Regions from separate parts of the Pantoea sp. sgz302252 genome, predicted to be linked through region 1. Evidence: predicted binding sites of a transcription regulator. Region 1 holds the regulator's gene; each other region holds the start of a gene.

Region 1 (4,213 bases):
TTGCAAGGAATGACATACGCCAGCCGATGGTTTCACCCAGCCAGGTGGCAGCAGGAACGCCGCCGATATTGGCAATCGTCAGGCCCATAAACATGGTCGCGACGGCGCTGGCCTGTTTATGTTTCGGCACTACGCTTGCGGCCACCACCGACCCAAGGCCAAAGAAAGCGCCATGATTAAGGCTGGTAATGATGCGAGAAAGCAACAGCATGGTGTAATCCGGTGCGATGGCCGAGAGCACATTGCCGAGGGTAAAAATCGCCATCAGGAAGATAAGTGCATTACGGCGAGCACGATGTGACAGCAGCAACGTCATCAGCGGCGCACCAATCATCACGCCGATGGCATACGCGCTGATCAGCATCCCCGCGACAGGAATGGAGACATCGACCCCTTTAGCGATAACGGGCAGCAGCCCCATCGGAGAGAATTCCGTGGTGCCAATACCAAAAGCCCCGATTGCCAGTGCCAGCAGGGGAAAGTTGATTTTCATGTTGTGACTCCGGTAAGCCATCCTGAAGTGATGGCGCGACAGCAGAAGTCAAAAGCATGACATCAATCACAAAAAAACAAAAGTGAACGAAATGGCAAAAGATTTTTGCGAAATTGATAACAATCTAAGGAAGGGCGTCACGGAGGAGGCGCGGGCCTCCTCCGCGTAAATCAGTGCAGGACTGCGGTCAGTGCGCCAATGATGATCACACCCAGGGCAAAAACGGTCGTCATCAACGAGAGCTTCAGGTCGGTACTCATCAATTTTTCTCCTTTTAATCCCCACAACAAAAGTGAGCTTGCTCATTTTTGCACAGTTAAGCGTAAAAATCTTCCAGGTTTTCGGCCCATAACGATTTTTCTCTTTCCCTTTGCCTCAGAATCAGACAAAATTCCACGCTAATTTAAAAGCGTAGCAGCCATTGACCCCCTCCCGTCGTCCTGTGTTGTTTCCCGGCGTACCGCAATTGAAATGAATTGCACTCAGGGTGTGTAAAGGCAAACGTTTTCGTGTCGATAATCAGGCGTAAGGAAAGGGTCTGGAGTGAGAGCGAATGGCAACAATTAAAGATGTAGCGAAGCGCGCAAACGTTTCCACTACAACTGTATCACATGTAATTAACAAGACGCGTTTCGTTGCGGAAGAGACCCGCAACGCGGTATGGGCGGCCATTAAAGAGCTGCATTACTCCCCAAGCGCCGTGGCTCGCAGCCTGAAAGTGAACCACACCAAAACCATTGGTCTGCTGGCAACCAGCAGCGAAGCCGCCTATTTTGCGGAAATTATCGAAGCCGTTGAGAAAAACTGCTTCGAAAAGGGCTATACCCTGATTCTGGGGAATGCCTGGAACAACCTGGAAAAACAGCGTGCCTATCTGTCGATGATGGCGCAAAAACGCGTCGATGGCCTGCTGGTGATGTGCTCTGAATACCCGCAATCCGTGCTCGATATGCTTGAAGAATATCGCCATATTCCGATGGTGGTGATGGACTGGGGCGAATCAAAAGCGGACTTCACTGACTCCGTTAACGATAACGCTTTCCAGGGCGGCTATCTGGCTGGTCGTTATCTGATTGAACGCGGCCACCGTGATATTGGCGTGATCCCAGGCCCTATGGAGCGCAATACCGGCGCGGGTCGTCTGGCAGGCTTTATGAAAGCCATGGAAGAAGCGCAGGTTAAGATCCCGGAAAACTGGATTGTGCAGGGTGATTTCGAGCCTGAATCCGGCTACCGCGCCATGCAGCAAATCCTTGCGCAACAGCCACGCCCTACTGCCGTCTTCTGCGGCGGCGATATCATGGCGATGGGCGCACTGTGCGCCGCCGATGAAATGGGCTTGCGCGTTCCGCAGGACATTTCCGTGATTGGCTACGATAACGTGCGCAACGCGCGCTTCTTTACCCCTGCGCTGACCACCATTCACCAGCCTAAAGATTCACTGGGTGAAGCGGCGTTTGACATGCTGCTGGACCGCATCGTTAACAAGCGCGAAGAGTCGCAGTCAATTGAGGTGCATCCTCGTTTGATCGAGCGCCGCTCTGTCGCCGACGGTCCATTCCGCGATTACCGCCGTTAAGAGTCAGGAGCCGGTTATGCCGGCTCCTCAAGTTGCTGACAAAGAAGGAAAAAGCGTGGTTTCTCCTTCTTCGTGGTGAGCAGCCGAAAATCAATAAATTGATTTTCCTTGTTTTTTTGGATAACAACGCTTTACTCGTTAGCGATTTGTGATCGGACTCAGGAGCCGGTTATGCCGGCTCCTGCAACCATTCCTTATTTAACGTTTCACTGTCCCCCAGATAGTCCAGCAGCCAGGTTAACGCCGGTGACATATCATTCTGTTGCCAGGTCAGGCAGCAAGCCGCATCCGGAAACGGGTTCTCCAGTTCTAGAGCCACCCACTCCCCACTGTCGATCCATGGGCGAGCAAAATGCCCTGGCACCATCCCAACGCATAAGCCTGCAGAAAGACACGTTGCTGAAGATTCCCAGTCTGGCACCACAATGCGCTTTTGGTTATCCAGCAGCCAGGTAATGCGTTTTGGCAATGAACGAGAGGTGTCTTCGCGCACCAACGAAGGCCAGTTGCGCAACACATCGTCGCTTAGCGGCCCCTTCATCTGCGCCAAAGGGTGACGGCTGGACACAACACAATTCCAGTTGAGCATTCCCATGTCGCGGAACGCATAACGTCCGCCGACAGGGATCGCCTGCGTTGCGCCAATTGCCAGCTCCACGCGGCCATCGGAGAGCGCATCCCACACGCCGTTGAACACTTCCTGAAAGACACAAAGCTCCACATCCTGAAAGTGGCGATAAAAATCGACAATCAGCTGTCGGGTTCGCTCTGGCCTGACAATATTATCGACAGCAATCGCCAGATTACCGCGCCAGCCGTTAGCAATTTGCTGGCACTGCTGGCGAGTGATCTGCATTTTTTTGATAACAGAGCGCCCTTCTTTCAGAAACCAGACCCCGGCTGGCGTTAATTCCACGTCGCGATGACGGCGTTCAAACAGCGGCACCGCCAGCCATTCTTCCAGCTGACGCACGGTATAACTGACCGAAGAAGGCACGCGATGCAGTTCCTGCGCTGCCGCGCTGAAGCTACCATTGCGTGCTACGGCATCCACCACTTCAAGAGAGTATTCGGACCACATAATCTGCCTGCAAAATTTTTGAATCCACCCGACAAATATTAGCGTTTCACAAGCGAAGTTGCACTCCCTACACTCTGCTGCCATCACCACCTGCAACGAGAAAGAGAATGACTATGCAACCAGGAATTGGTTTTTTGTGCTGGCTGGCAGGCTTAAGCGTGCTGGGTTTTCTGGCAACCGACATGTACCTGCCCGCCTTCGCCGCGATTCAGAATGATTTACAAACACCGGCTGCAGCCGTCAGCGCAAGCCTGAGCCTGTTCCTCGCCGGGTTCGCTTTCGCACAATTATTGTGGGGGCCGCTGTCCGATCGTTACGGGCGCAAACCCATTCTGCTGATTGGCCTCGCGATTTTCGCCGTGGGCTGTATTGGCATGCTTTGGGTTCGTGATGCCACGTGGCTGCTTGTGCTGCGCTTCATCCAGGCGGTGGGGGTGTGCGCCGCAGCGGTGACCTGGCAAGCGATGGTGACGGACTACTATCCTGCGCAGCGTACTAACCGCATCTTCGCCACCATTATGCCGCTGGTTGGGCTTTCCCCTGCCCTGGCGCCACTGCTGGGCAGCTGGATCCTGCACCATTTTGAATGGCAGGCCATTTTCGCCACGCTGTTTGGTATCACGTTGATGTTGATGCTGCCTGCACTGCGCCTGAAAAAACCAGTAAAGAAAGCGCACAAAGAAGAACAAGCGTTGACGTTCATGACCTTGCTGCGTTCTCGTGATTATCGTGGCAACGTGCTTATCTACGCGGCCTGCTCAGCGAGCTTTTTTGCCTGGCTGACCGGTTCCCCGTTCATTCTGAATGCGATGGGCTACGGCCCGACAGTGATTGGTCTGAGCTATGTGCCGCAGACCATCGCTTTCCTGATTGGCGGTTACGGTTGTCGCGCCGCGTTGCAGAAATGGCAGGGTCAGCAAATGCTGCCGTGGCTGCTCATCGCTTTTGCGATAAGTGTGGCTGCTACCTTCGCCGTTGGCCTTGCCGCTGACACCTCGTTGACTGCTCTGCTCATTCCTTTCTGCATGATGGCGATGGCAAACGGGGCAATCTATCCGAT
Region 2 (4,213 bases), on a different contig from region 1:
ATTCATACCCGCCGTTAAACAAGAAAGCCTGAATCATCGGCGGAATAGCCGAAATCACCGAGCCAATGTTGGGCACGTAGTTCAGCAAGAAGGCCAGCACGCCCCACATCAGCGCAAACTGCACGCCAAGCAGCACCAGACCCAGCCAGACGATCACCCCCGTCCACAGGCTGATCAGCGTTTTCAGCGCCAGATAATGCGAAACGCCCTTCAGTGCGCGGTGCAAACCCGCGATATGAATCTGCGGATTCACCAGCGCGAACCGCAGTTTGTAAGGCACATGACGCACCTCAAATAGCATAAACACCACGGTCATCACCAGCAGGACAATGCTCGCCATCGCCCCGGAAAGCCCGGTCATCATGGTGGTGGCGAAGGTCATCATTTTGTCGGAATCAATACGCTGCAACATGCGCTCTGGCGACATGTGCATAGGCAGAAATGGCAGCGAATCCTGCAGGGCGAGCAGCTTGTGGGTCAGCTCTTTGTTGTACTTCGGCAGCATGGCAATAAATTCATTGCTTGACGCCGCCAGCACGCCAAACAGGGCGGTGAGTACGCACAGCATCACGAACACCACAATGCTAATCGCAACCGGGCGCGACACGCCGCGGCGAATAAACCAGGTGACTAAAGGATTGAGAACAATGGCGAAAAACAGTGCCAGTAAGAGCTGAACAATAATGTCGGCGGCGGCGTGGATCCCGGCGAGGATGATCACCAGTGAGGCAAGTTTTAACAAAATATGCAGGCCCGCTTTATCAGCGGCAGATGTATTCATGGTGCTTTCCTTATCAGCTATCGGCATTAAGTGTAGTGCGTTGCTGCGGGGTAACTATCCGAAAGCGAAGCCGAAGGAAGCCCGATGAACCTTTTTTGGCTGTAAATTGCCCGGCGGCGCTACGCTTGCCAGGCCTACAAAAGCGACAATCCGTAGGCCGGCGTAAGGCGAAGCCGCCACCCGGCATGAGCGCTGATGTCACATGTGTTCACGCTTATTTGCGATGAAACAAAAAAAAAGCCCCCGGTCGCGAAACCGGGGGCCTTGTCGTCAGCAGACTGTGTTAGTTGATGACGATGGTATTGATGATGTTTTCCGCTGCGGTCTGCGCTTTCTGCTGATCGTCAGCAGGCAGGGTGATTTGCAGGGTCAGCAGTTTGTTGTCCACTTTACCCAGCACAACGGAGGAGTAAGCGGTCTGGCCTTTGGCTGAAATAATGCTGTCGAGCTGCTGCAGGGTGTGGCCTTTCAGCTCGATGGATTTGTTGGTCACAACTTGCAGCTGTGGATCGCGACCGCGCTGTTGTTCTTGCAGACGCTGAGCCAGGACACCCAAATCTTCATTGGTGTTGTCGCCGACAATCACAATCACCGCTTTCTGGCCGGTGGCGTCAGAGTAGACGTGCATGTTGTTGGCCTGAGTGCCCAGTTTGCCGCTCTGGTCGGTCATATCGGCTGGCAGGGAGAAACTGAGTTTGCCATCCAGCAGACTCACTGGCTGAGCCGCTGCATTGCTCTCAGCGGATGCGCCCTGTGCAGGGGCTTTGCTGTCGCTGTTATCACAGGCGGCAAGACCCATCACCAGCAGGCCAATACCGACATATTTCACCAAATTGCGCATTGACATCTTCCTTTCGATAAACGGCCATTAATGGCACATCCGGCTATCTTATCACAACCTGTGTAATGAACTCTTAACCGTGCTGAAAAGCCCGGATTTCAGACTTATCTGCCAGCTTTTTCAACAGCATATTGAGCAGCACGCCGTACATCGGCAGGAAGAAGACGATGCTGATAAGCACCTTAAAGCTGTAATCGACCAGCGCGATTTCTTTCCAGTGCGTCGCCATAAAGGGGTCGGTGCTGCGCCAGAAAGCGATGAAGAAGAAAGCGACGGTATCGCTGATGTTGCCGAACAGCGTGGAAGCTGTGGGTGCCAGCCACCAGTGGCGGCTTTGGCGCAGGCGGTTGAACACGCCAACGTCGAGGATTTGCCCCAGCGCATAGGCCATAAAACTTGCTGCCGCGATACGCGCCACGAACAGGTTAAAGCTGCCCAATGCGGCAAAACCTTGCCATTCACCCATGTAAAACAGGGAAGAGACGACATACGAAATCAGCAGGGCAGGCACCATGACCGCGAAAATAATCTTGCGGGCAAGCGGCGCGCCAAAGATACGCACAGTGAGATCGGTAGCGAGGAAGATAAAGGGAAAACTGAATGCGCCCCAGGTGGTGTGAAAACCAAAAATGGAGACCGGCAGTTGAACCAGATAGTTACTGGAGGTGATCACCAGCAAATGAAAAAGCGAAAGCCAGAACAACGCTTTTACGCGCTGAGTTTGAGTAAACGACGTCATATTGTGACCTTTTTAGTGGTTGGGGTGAGGGAACCCAAATTGCCCTAGATAATTCGAGTCGCAGGAAGGCGGCAAGGGAGCTCATCCCAGGAGCTTACTTAAGTAAGTGACTGGGGTGAGGGAGTGCAGCCAACGCACCTGCGGCTTGAAGTATGACGGGCATAAAAACCGCCGCATGATACTGCGTTTGATGCGCTTTGCAATGTCTAATTTTCACGCAACCGTTAACCTGCCTTGCGTCACAAAACGGTGGCGGTAAACTAGGGCGGTTTTTTTGACTAACTGAGTACACCATGAGCGAGCTTTTTTCTGCGGCGGACCACACTTTGGATGCACAGGGCCTGCGTTGCCCTGAGCCGGTAATGATGGTGCGTAAAACCGTACGCACCATGCCTGTTGGCGAAACCCTTCTGATTATCGCCGACGATCCGGCCACCACCCGCGATATTCCGGGTTTTTGTCGTTTCATGGAGCACGAGCTGATTGCTCAGCAAACCGACAGCCTGCCTTATCAGTATTTGATTCGTAAAAACCACTGAGTACGTGAGGGCAGATTCTGTGATCTGCCCTGAACTATCGTTATCAAATCGTTAAACTGTCGTTTCATTATTGTTTCTTTTGTGACCCCTCTCACCGTCCCATTGTTCTCTCCAGGCTACTTTTTAAACGCAAAAATAAAACAGCGTTTTACTAATTCCTCTGGAGACGACCGATGAAAATGACCGTAAAGCCATTTGTGGCCGCCTTATGCCTGTCCAGCGCCACGCTCTGCTTCTCTTCCCTGGTTTGCGCGCAAACCATCCGTGCCGCTGATGTTCACCCGGAAGGGTATCCGAACGTGGTCGCAGTGCAGCATATGGGCGAAAAGCTCAAGCAGCAAACCCATGGCGACCTGGAAATCAAAGTCTTTCCGGGCGGCGTGCTGGGTGATGAAAAACAAATGATTGAGCAGGCGCAAATGGGGGCGATCGACATGATCCGTGTGTCGATGGCTCCGGTGGCGGCGATCCTGCCTGACGTAGAGGCTTTCACATTGCCGTATGTGTTCCGCGATGAAGATCATATGCATAAGGTGATCGACGGTGATATTGGCAAACAGATTGGTGACAAGCTCACCAACAACCCGAAATCAAAGCTGGTGTTTCTCGGCTGGATGGACTCCGGCACGCGTAACCTCATCACCAAACAGCCGGTGGTGAAACCGGAAGATCTGAAGGGGATGAAAATCCGCGTACAGGGCAGCCCGGTGGCCATCGATACCCTCAAAGACATGGGCGCAAACGCCGTGGCGATGGGCGTAAGTGAAGTTTACAGCGGCATGCAAACCGGGGTCATTGACGGCGCGGAGAACAATCCACCGACCTTTATCGCGCATAACTATATGCCGGTGGCGAAAAACTACACCCTCAGCGGCCACTTCATCACCCCGGAAATGCTGCTCTATTCCAAAGTGAAATGGGACAAGCTGAACGCAGACCAACAGCAAAAAATCCTGACCCTGGCTCGTGAAGCACAAATGGAACAGCGTGAACTGTGGAATGCCTACAACCAGCAAGCGCTGGAGAAAATGAAAGCAGGTGGCGTGCAGTTCCATACCATCGATAAAGCTTATTTTGTGCAGGCGACAGAACCGGTGCGCAAAGCCTATGGCGAGAAGCACCAGGATCTGATGAAAGCCATCGCCGACGTTCAGTAATTCCTGCCTGACGGAGGACATATGTCTGAGCAATTTTGTCGACTGATGGACAAGGTGTACATGCTGGCGATGTGGGTAGCAGGTGCGGCGCTGTTGATGATGACGGTGGTTATCCCGATTGGGATTTTCTCTCGCTATGTGCTGAACCGAGGGGAA
Region 3 (4,213 bases), on a different contig from region 1:
GCGAGAGAACAACTCTGATGAAAAACTGGAAAACAACAGCAGAAGCAATCCTGACCAACGGCCCGGTCGTCCCGGTTATCGTGGTTAACAAACTGGAACACGCGGTGCCAATGGCGAAAGCGCTGGTTGCCGGTGGCGTGCGCGTACTGGAAGTGACGCTGCGTACTGCATGTGCAATGGACGCTATCCGCGCCATTGCGAAAGAAGTGCCGGACGCTATCGTCGGTGCAGGTACCGTGACTAACGTTCAGCAGTTGAAAGAAGTGACCGAAGCTGGTGCGCAGTTTGCCATCAGCCCGGGCCTGACTGAGCCCCTGCTGAAAGCCGCTACCGAAGGCACTATCCCACTGATCCCAGGGATCAGCACTGTGTCTGAACTGATGCTGGGCATGGATTACGGCCTGAAAGAGTTCAAATTCTTCCCGGCGGAAGCTAACGGCGGCACTAAAGCACTGCAGGCGATTGCCGGTCCGTTCGCGCACATCCGTTTCTGCCCAACTGGCGGCATCTCACCTGCGAACTACCGTGACTACCTGGCGCTGAAAAGCGTGCTGTGCATCGGCGGTTCCTGGCTGGTACCAGCCGACGCGCTGGAATCTGGCGATTACGACCGCATCACCAAAATTGCTCGCGAAGCGGTTGAAGGCGCGAAATAAACTGCAAAAACCTTCTTTCTAAGAAGGTTTTTTAGTGTGTGCACCCTCTCCCGTGGGAGAGGGACGGGGTGAGGGCATCAGACCGCACCCAATTTAATGCCCGGTAAGCGTAAGCGCCACCGGGCATTTTTTTAGCCTTTTACCCTGACTTTTCCTGCCGCTGTTTTCGCCCTTTCAACCGCCGTTTCCACATCCTCTGCCACGGCTAACGCCACGCCCAAACGACGCGTACCGTCGATATCCGGTTTGCCAAACAGGCGCAACTGCACATCCGCTCCAACAGCGGCTTCAAGATTGCCGAAGCTGACATTATTGCTGGTCATTTCAGGCAGGATCACCGCCGAGGCCGACGGGCCGTACTGACGAATCGCGCCTATCGGTAAACCCAGGAACGCGCGAACGTGCAGTGCGAACTCAGACAGATCCTGTGAAATCAGCGTCACCATTCCGGTGTCATGCGGGCGTGGTGAGACTTCGCTGAAGATAACCTCGTCGCCGCAGACGAACAGCTCGACGCCAAACAAGCCGTAACCGCCTAACGCCAGCACCACTTCACGGGCGATTGCCTCCGCACGCTCCAGTGCCAGCGCGCTCATCTGCTGTGGCTGCCAGGATTCGCGGTAATCGCCATCTTCCTGGCGATGGCCGACAGGGGCACAAAAATGCACACCATCTGCGGCACTGACGGTCAGCAGGGTAATTTCGAAATCAAACTTAACCACACCTTCTACAATCACTCGACCGGCACCCGCACGCCCACCTTGCTGGGCATATTGCCAGGCGGCGCTAAGCTGATCTTCCGTGCGGATAAAGCTTTGGCCTTTACCCGATGAACTCATCACCGGCTTGATGATGCAAGGCAGGCCAATCTCTGCCACGGCATCACGGAATGCTGTTTCGCTGTCCGCAAAACGGTAGCTGGACGTAGGCAGCTTCAGCTCTTCTGCGGCGAGGCGGCGAATGCCTTCGCGGTTCATGGTGAGCTTCGTCGCACGAGCGCAGGGAACCACCTGCTGCCCGGCTTGTTCCAGTTCAATCAGCATATCGGTGGCGATCGCTTCAATTTCCGGCACGATGAAATCGGGCTTTTCTTGATCAACCAGTGCGTTAAGCGCCTGTCCATCGAGCATATTAATGACGTGGCTGCGGTGCGCGACGTGCATCGCTGGTGCATCGGCGTAACGGTCAACGGCAATCACTTCAATGCCCAGACGCTGACACTCAATGGCCACTTCTTTTCCCAGCTCGCCAGAGCCTAATAACATTACGCGAGTTGCCGCCGGACGCAGCGCGGTGCCTAGTACAGTCATAACGAAATTCCACAGTAAAAAAGTGGCCGTCAGTATATACGAAAACGTTTGCGTCTGTCTTCCCGCAGAATAGCAGACGATGAGGCCGGGGACTTTGCGTATCTTTAGTCAGCCCAGACGAAACCTTACATCGTCTCGCTTAGTCTGAAAGCATTCATCACTGCGCCGCGAGGAAATCATGGCTAACTGGCTCAATCAACTCCAGTCTTTACTCGGTCAATCTTCTTCCTCTGCTCAGCCTTCTGGCGAGCAGGGGCTTAGCAAACTGCTGGTGCCTGGCGCACTCGGCGGCCTTGCCGGCTTGCTGGTGTCCAGCAAATCTTCCCGCAAACTGTTAGCCAAATACGGCACGGGCGCGTTATTGGTTGGCGGCGGGGCGGTGGCTGGTACCGTGTTGTGGAATAAATACAAAGATAAAGTGAGAACGGCGCATCAGGGTGAACCGCAGTTCGGGCAACAAACTAGCCCTGTGGATGTGCGAACGGAGCGTCTGATTTACGCCCTGGTGTTTGCTGCCAAGAGTGATGGGCATATTGACGACAAAGAACGTGCCGCCATCGAGCAGCAGTTGCAGGAAGCGGGTGTGGAATCACAGGGGCGTCAATTGGTGGAGAAAGCCATTGCTCAGCCATTAGATCCTCAACTTCTGGCCCGTGATGTCCGCAATGAAGAGGAAGCGCTGGAGCTTTATTTCCTCAGCTGTGCTGCCATCGATATTGATCACTTTATGGAACGCAGTTATCTCAACGCGCTGGGCGATGCACTGAAAATCCCTCAGGACGTTCGGGACGGTATCGAAGCCGATTTGAAGGCACAAAAACAAGCCGTTTAACGTCACATTGGCAGGTTTCGCTTGCATCGTTCTGCACATTTGCCACCCTTAGGGTAAATGTATTACGCAGAAGAACAACGACATGCCACCAAAAGCCAAACGCATTCCCCACGTCATGACCTTGCATGGCGACACACGAACCGACAATTACTTCTGGCTGCGCGACGATGATCGTTCGCAGCCAGCGGTACTCGACTATCTGAAGCAGGAAAATGCCTACGGGCGTGAAGTGATGGCTTCACAGCGTAGCCTGCAAGATAAGGTGCTGAAGGAGATTGTTGATCGTATTCCACAGCGCGAGGTTTCTGCACCTTATACGAAGAACGGGTATCGCTACCGGCAGATTTATGAACCGGGCTGCGAGTATGCGCTCTATCAGCGTCAGTCTGTTCAGAAAGAAGAATGGGATGAATGGGAGCTGTTGCTCGACAGCAATCAGCGTGCGGCGCACAGTGAGTTTTATACCCTCGGCGGGCTGGGCATTTCGCCAGACAATACCCTGATGGCTTTAACGGAAGACTATCTTTCGCGCCGCCAGTATGGCCTGCGCATCCGCAACCTGGAAACCGAGAACTGGTACCCGGAAACGCTGGAGAACATCGAGCCCGAATTTGTGTGGGGTAACGATTCACAAACGATTTATTACGTGCGTAAACACCCGACCACGCTGTTGCCCTATCAGGTATGGCGGCATACCGTTGGGATGCCGGTCAGCGCAGACGAAAGGGTGTATGAAGAACAGGACGACATGTTTTACGTCAGCCTGCATAAAACCAGCTCGAAGCACTATGTGATCATTTACCTTTCAAGTGCCACCACCAGCGAAGTGCTGCTGCTGGATGCCGAAATGCCGGATGCACAGCCGATCTGTTTCCTGCCTCGTCGCAAAGATCATGAGTACAGCGTCGACCATTTCCAGCACAATTTTTATCTTCGCTCTAACCGTGACGGGAAAAACTTTGGCCTCTATCGCACCTCTGTTCGCGACGAAAGCCGCTGGGAAACGCTGATCCCGGCGCGTGATGATGTGATGCTTGAAGGCTTTACCCTGTTTACGGACTGGCTGGTGGTGGAAGAGCGCCAGCGTGGGCTGACCAGCCTGAGGCAAATTAACCGTAAAACCCGCGAAGTCACGGGCATCGCCTTTGACGATCCGGCTTATGTCACCTGGGTGGCCTACAACCCTGAATCAGATACTTCACGCCTGCGTTACGGTTATTCATCGATGACAACGCCAGACACGTTGTTTGAGCTGAATATGGATACCGGCGAGCGTAAAGTGCTCAAGCAGCAGGAAGTGAAGGGTTTTGACGCAAGCCTCTATCGCAGCGAGCATTTGTGGATCAAAGCGCGTGATGGTGTCGAGGTGCCTGTCTCGCTGGTCTATCACCGCCAGCATTTCCGCCAGGGCAAAA
Region 4 (4,213 bases), on a different contig from region 1:
GAGGGGCCGGGGGAGAGGGCATCAGACAGCTCAGGCCGGCTCAGACGAAACCGGAACCCAATTACAGAGACTCACCGTTGCTGCCGATCACCTTCTGATACCACGCAAAAGATTTCTTGCGGCTGCGCTCAAGTGTGCCGTTGCCTTCGTTATCTTTATCAACATAGATAAAGCCGTAGCGTTTTTTCATCTCACCGGTTCCGGCAGAGACCAGATCGATACAGCCCCATGGGGTGTACCCCATCAGATCGACACCATCCTCCACGACGGCTTTTTTCATTTCTGCGATGTGTGCAGAGAGATAGTCGATACGGTACTGGTCGTTGACGCTGCCGTCGGCTTCGCGCACATCGATGGCACCAAACCCGTTCTCCACAATAAACAGCGGTAGCTGGTAATGATCCCAGAACCAGTTCAGGGAATAGCGCAGCCCAACCGGGTCAATCTGCCAGCCCCAGTCGGATTTCTTCACGTACGGGTTCGAGACCAGCGCTTTGGTTTCGTCGTAATCCAGTTGCGGGTTATCTTCGGTCGCTTTGGTGGCAAACGACATGTAATAGCTGAAACCGATGTAATCCACGCAGCCTTGCTTCAGTGCCGCTTTGTCTTCTTCGGTGATATCAAGCTGGAAGCCACGACGCTGGAAGTAGTTCAGCAGATGCTGCGGGTATTTGCCGCGGACGTGCACATCGGTGAACCAGTAACGCTTATGCATGGCGTTCATCGCCATCATCATGTCGTCAGGCGCACAGGTCAGCGGGTAAATTGGGCACATGGCAATCATGCAACCGACTTGCAGCGATGGGTTAATCTCGCGGGCGATTTTCACCGCCAGGGCGCTGGCGACCAGCTCGTAATGCGCCGCCTGATACATAATCGGTTCACGATCTTCGCCCGGCTCATATTTAATGCCAGAGTTGGTGAACGGCGCGAAATCTTCGTGATAGTTTGCCTGGTTGTTGATTTCGTTGAAGGTCATCCAGTACTTCACTTTGTGTTGATAGCGCTCAAACGCCACTTTCGCGAAGCGCACAAAGAAGTCGATAGTTTTACGGTTACGCCAGCCGCCGTATTCCTTCACCAGGTAATACGGCATCTCAAAGTGAGACAGCGTGATAACCGGTTCGATACCGTATTTCAGGCACTCATCGAACAAGTCATCGTAGAATGTCAGACCCGCTTCATTCGGCTCCAGCTCGTCGCCTTTCGGGAACAGGCGCGTCCACGCGATAGAGGTACGGAAGCATTTGAAGCCCATTTCGGCGAACAGCTTGATGTCATCTTTATAGCGATGATAGAAATCAATCGCTTTGTGGTTCGGGTAGTTTTTCCCTGGCAGCACGCCGTCGGTAATTTCACGCGGAACGCCGTGCGCGCCAGCGGTCATCACATCGGCCACGCTTGGACCTTTACCGCCCTCTTTCCAGCCGCCTTCTAATTGATGCGCCGCAACGGCTCCGCCCCACAGAAAATCGTGTTTAAATCCGGACATAACAACTCCCTCTTTAACGTTCAGACTGCTGATTAAAATGGTAAACCGCGCCGAGTAAACCGGCGTCGTTGCCATGGCTGACGGTATCGATGTCGTCTTCAATACCAAACCACGTGAGATGCTGTTTCAGCTGTGCCAAAAACCCTGGTCGCTCATCTCTGAGGCTTTGTCGCGCCAGCGCTCTGCCAGCAGCACGCAGTTGGCGCCGTTTTCAATGGCTACCGGAAGAGGAGTACGTTCTTCAAGCCAGGCTTTGATAGCAAAATTATCGAACTTTCGAATGGCCCCGCCCATTTCGATAAAGCCGGTATGAGGATTCACATAGCCGGGCGCGCTGATGGCAACGCCTTCGCATTCTGGGTGGGACGTTATCCAGCTCATGATGTGTTGCAGAATTTGATCGCCGTCGCTGTCGGTGATCGTCGCTTTTCCCTTGGCGAGGATCTCGCCTTGCTGGGTGACTATCCCCATTTTTAACGCCGTTCCACCTATATCAAATGCGGCAATGTGCATTTGTTCCACTCCTCCTGAGGGCCATTTCAGAAACCGGTTTCAGTGGGATATTGTGTGCTCTGGCAGTAACCTGCAAGCATTAAACTGTACCCGGTTTCATTTTCGTGAACAGGGTCAAATTTGCCTGTCGAAGCGGCTGAAACGGGCAAAAACTCGCCAATAAAAGATATCCACCGCCCAGGCTCGCAAACGTTTGCTTAGGCTGTTAGAATGGCGCCGATTTTATTTGCTAACGCCATCGCGTGGAGACTTTGCAGTGACCGACAAAACCTCTCTCAGCTATAAAGATGCCGGTGTTGATATCGACGCAGGTAATGCTCTGGTTGACCGAATCAAAGGTGTGGTGAAGAAAACCCGCCGCCCGGAAGTGATGGGTGGCCTGGGTGGCTTCGGCGCACTGTGCGCGCTGCCGCAAAAATATCGTGAGCCGGTGCTGGTTTCCGGTACCGATGGCGTTGGCACCAAACTGCGTCTGGCGATGGATCTGAAACGTCACGACACCATCGGCATCGACCTGGTGGCGATGTGTGTCAACGATCTGGTGGTTCAGGGCGCTGAGCCTCTGTTTTTCCTCGATTACTACGCCACGGGCAAGCTGGACGTTGACACGGCTTCCAGCGTGATCACCGGGATCGCCGAAGGTTGCCTGCAATCGGGCTGCGCACTGGTCGGTGGCGAAACGGCTGAAATGCCAGGGATGTATCACGGCGAAGATTATGACGTGGCAGGTTTCTGCGTGGGCGTGGTTGAGAAGTCCGAAATCATTGACGGCAGCAAAGTGGCAGACGGCGATGTGCTGATTGCGCTGGGCTCCAGTGGTCCGCACTCCAACGGCTACTCGCTGGTACGCAAAATCATTGAAGTGAGCGGCTGCAACCCGGAAACCGAAGAGCTGGACGGCAAGTCACTGGCCGACCATCTGCTGGCGCCGACTCGCATTTATGTGAAAAACATTCTCGATCTGATCGCCAACGTTGACGTTCACGCGATTGCACACCTGACCGGCGGCGGCTTCTGGGAAAACATCCCGCGCGTGCTGCCGGACAACACTCAGGCCGTTATCGACGAAGCCTCCTGGCAGTGGCCGTCCGTGTTCAACTGGCTGCAAAAAGCCGGCAACGTCAGCCAGCATGAAATGTACCGCACCTTTAACTGCGGCGTGGGCATGGTCATTGCCCTGCCAGCGTCTGAAGCAGACAAAGCCGTGGCGCTGATGACGGAGAAAGGTGAAAACGCGTGGAAAATCGGCTATATCAAAGCATCCGATTCTGAACAGCGTGTGGTCATCAAGTAATGAAAAATATTGTGGTGCTGATTTCTGGCAACGGAAGCAATTTGCAGGCGATTATCGATGCCTGCAAGCAGAAGAAAATCAACGGCACCCTGCGGGCAGTGTTCAGCAATAAGGCCGATGCGTTCGGCCTTGAACGCGCGCGTGAAGCTGAGATCCCGGCACACGCGCTGGCCGCCAGCCAGTTCCCGAGCCGCGAAGCGTTTGATCGTGAGCTGATGCAAGAGATCGACGCTTACGCGCCGGATGTCGTGGTGCTGGCGGGCTATATGCGCATCCTGAGCCCTGAGTTCGTGGCGCATTATCAGGGGCGTTTGCTGAATATCCACCCTTCCCTGCTGCCAAAATATCCGGGCCTTAATACACATCGCCAGGTGCTGGAAAACGGCGACGAAGAGCATGGCACTTCCGTGCATTTCGTCACCGATGAACTGGACGGCGGGCCGGTGATTTTGCAGGCCAAAGTCCCGGTGTTTGAAGGCGATTCGGAAGAGGAAATCACCGATCGCGTTCAGCACCAGGAACACGCCATTTACCCTTTAGTGGTGAGCTGGTTTGTGGATGGGCGTCTGGAAATGAAAGGCAATTCCGCCTGGCTGGATGGCGTTCAGTTACCTGAGCAGGGTTACGCTTCCGAAGAATGATCCGATTGTCGGGTGGCGCTACGCTTACCCGACCTACCAAACCGTAGGCCTGTGCAAGCGCAGCGCCGCCAGGCATTTGAACGCCTCAACGCCTTAATATCCCCCAGAAAAAATTAACTGTCATACTTTGCTGGCACAATTGGACATATCAGGTCAAAGCTCGCCATAATGTGAAGGCTGTCCGCGTCAATCAACCGGAGTGTAAGTCGTAATGGGTCAGGATAAGCTTTATATCGAAAAAGAACTCAGTTGGTTATCTTTTAACGAGCGAGT

What was found. The regulator PurR, encoded in region 1, represses purine synthesis genes. The targets are predictions, from matches to a motif close to CANGCAAACGTTTGCNTG.
Region 2: tusA (sulfurtransferase TusA) is a predicted target of PurR. The motif match lies at 2,576-2,593, and genes of this name have one in related genera.
Region 3: purT (formate-dependent phosphoribosylglycinamide formyltransferase) is a predicted target of PurR. The motif match lies at 2,004-2,021, and genes of this name have one in related genera.
Region 4: purM (phosphoribosylformylglycinamidine cyclo-ligase) is a predicted target of PurR. The motif match lies at 2,188-2,205, and genes of this name have one in related genera.

Annotation. Positions count from the first base shown of each region.
Region 1 is NZ_JBLFJW010000004.1:72,149-76,361, forward strand. Features, by position in the region: gene ACLW56_RS04480 (MFS transporter) at 1-493, opposite strand, end outside; gene ACLW56_RS04485 (YnhF family membrane protein) at 664-753, opposite strand; gene purR (HTH-type transcriptional repressor PurR) at 1,047-2,072, shown strand; gene punR (DNA-binding transcriptional activator PunR) at 2,242-3,153, opposite strand; gene punC (purine nucleoside transporter PunC) at 3,267-4,213, shown strand, end outside.
Region 2 is NZ_JBLFJW010000014.1:92,789-97,001, forward strand. Features, by position in the region: gene ACLW56_RS12730 (AI-2E family transporter) at 1-781, opposite strand, end outside; gene ACLW56_RS12735 (DcrB family lipoprotein) at 1,065-1,622, opposite strand; gene ACLW56_RS12740 (7-cyano-7-deazaguanine/7-aminomethyl-7-deazaguanine transporter) at 1,696-2,361, opposite strand; gene tusA (sulfurtransferase TusA) at 2,655-2,900, shown strand; gene ACLW56_RS12750 (TRAP transporter substrate-binding protein) at 3,074-4,057, shown strand; gene ACLW56_RS12755 (TRAP transporter small permease) at 4,079-4,213, shown strand, end outside.
Region 3 is NZ_JBLFJW010000010.1:116,658-120,870, reverse strand. Features, by position in the region: gene ACLW56_RS10190 (bifunctional 4-hydroxy-2-oxoglutarate aldolase/2-dehydro-3-deoxy-phosphogluconate aldolase) at 18-656, shown strand; gene purT (formate-dependent phosphoribosylglycinamide formyltransferase) at 788-1,966, opposite strand; gene ACLW56_RS10180 (tellurite resistance TerB family protein) at 2,145-2,798, shown strand; gene ptrB (oligopeptidase B) at 2,881-4,213, shown strand, end outside.
Region 4 is NZ_JBLFJW010000006.1:99,630-103,842, forward strand. Features, by position in the region: gene ACLW56_RS06645 (6-phospho-beta-glucosidase) at 62-1,492, opposite strand; partial or broken gene ACLW56_RS06650 (ROK family protein) at 1,506-2,005, opposite strand; gene purM (phosphoribosylformylglycinamidine cyclo-ligase) at 2,262-3,299, shown strand; gene purN (phosphoribosylglycinamide formyltransferase) at 3,299-3,940, shown strand; gene ppk1 (polyphosphate kinase 1) at 4,152-4,213, shown strand, end outside.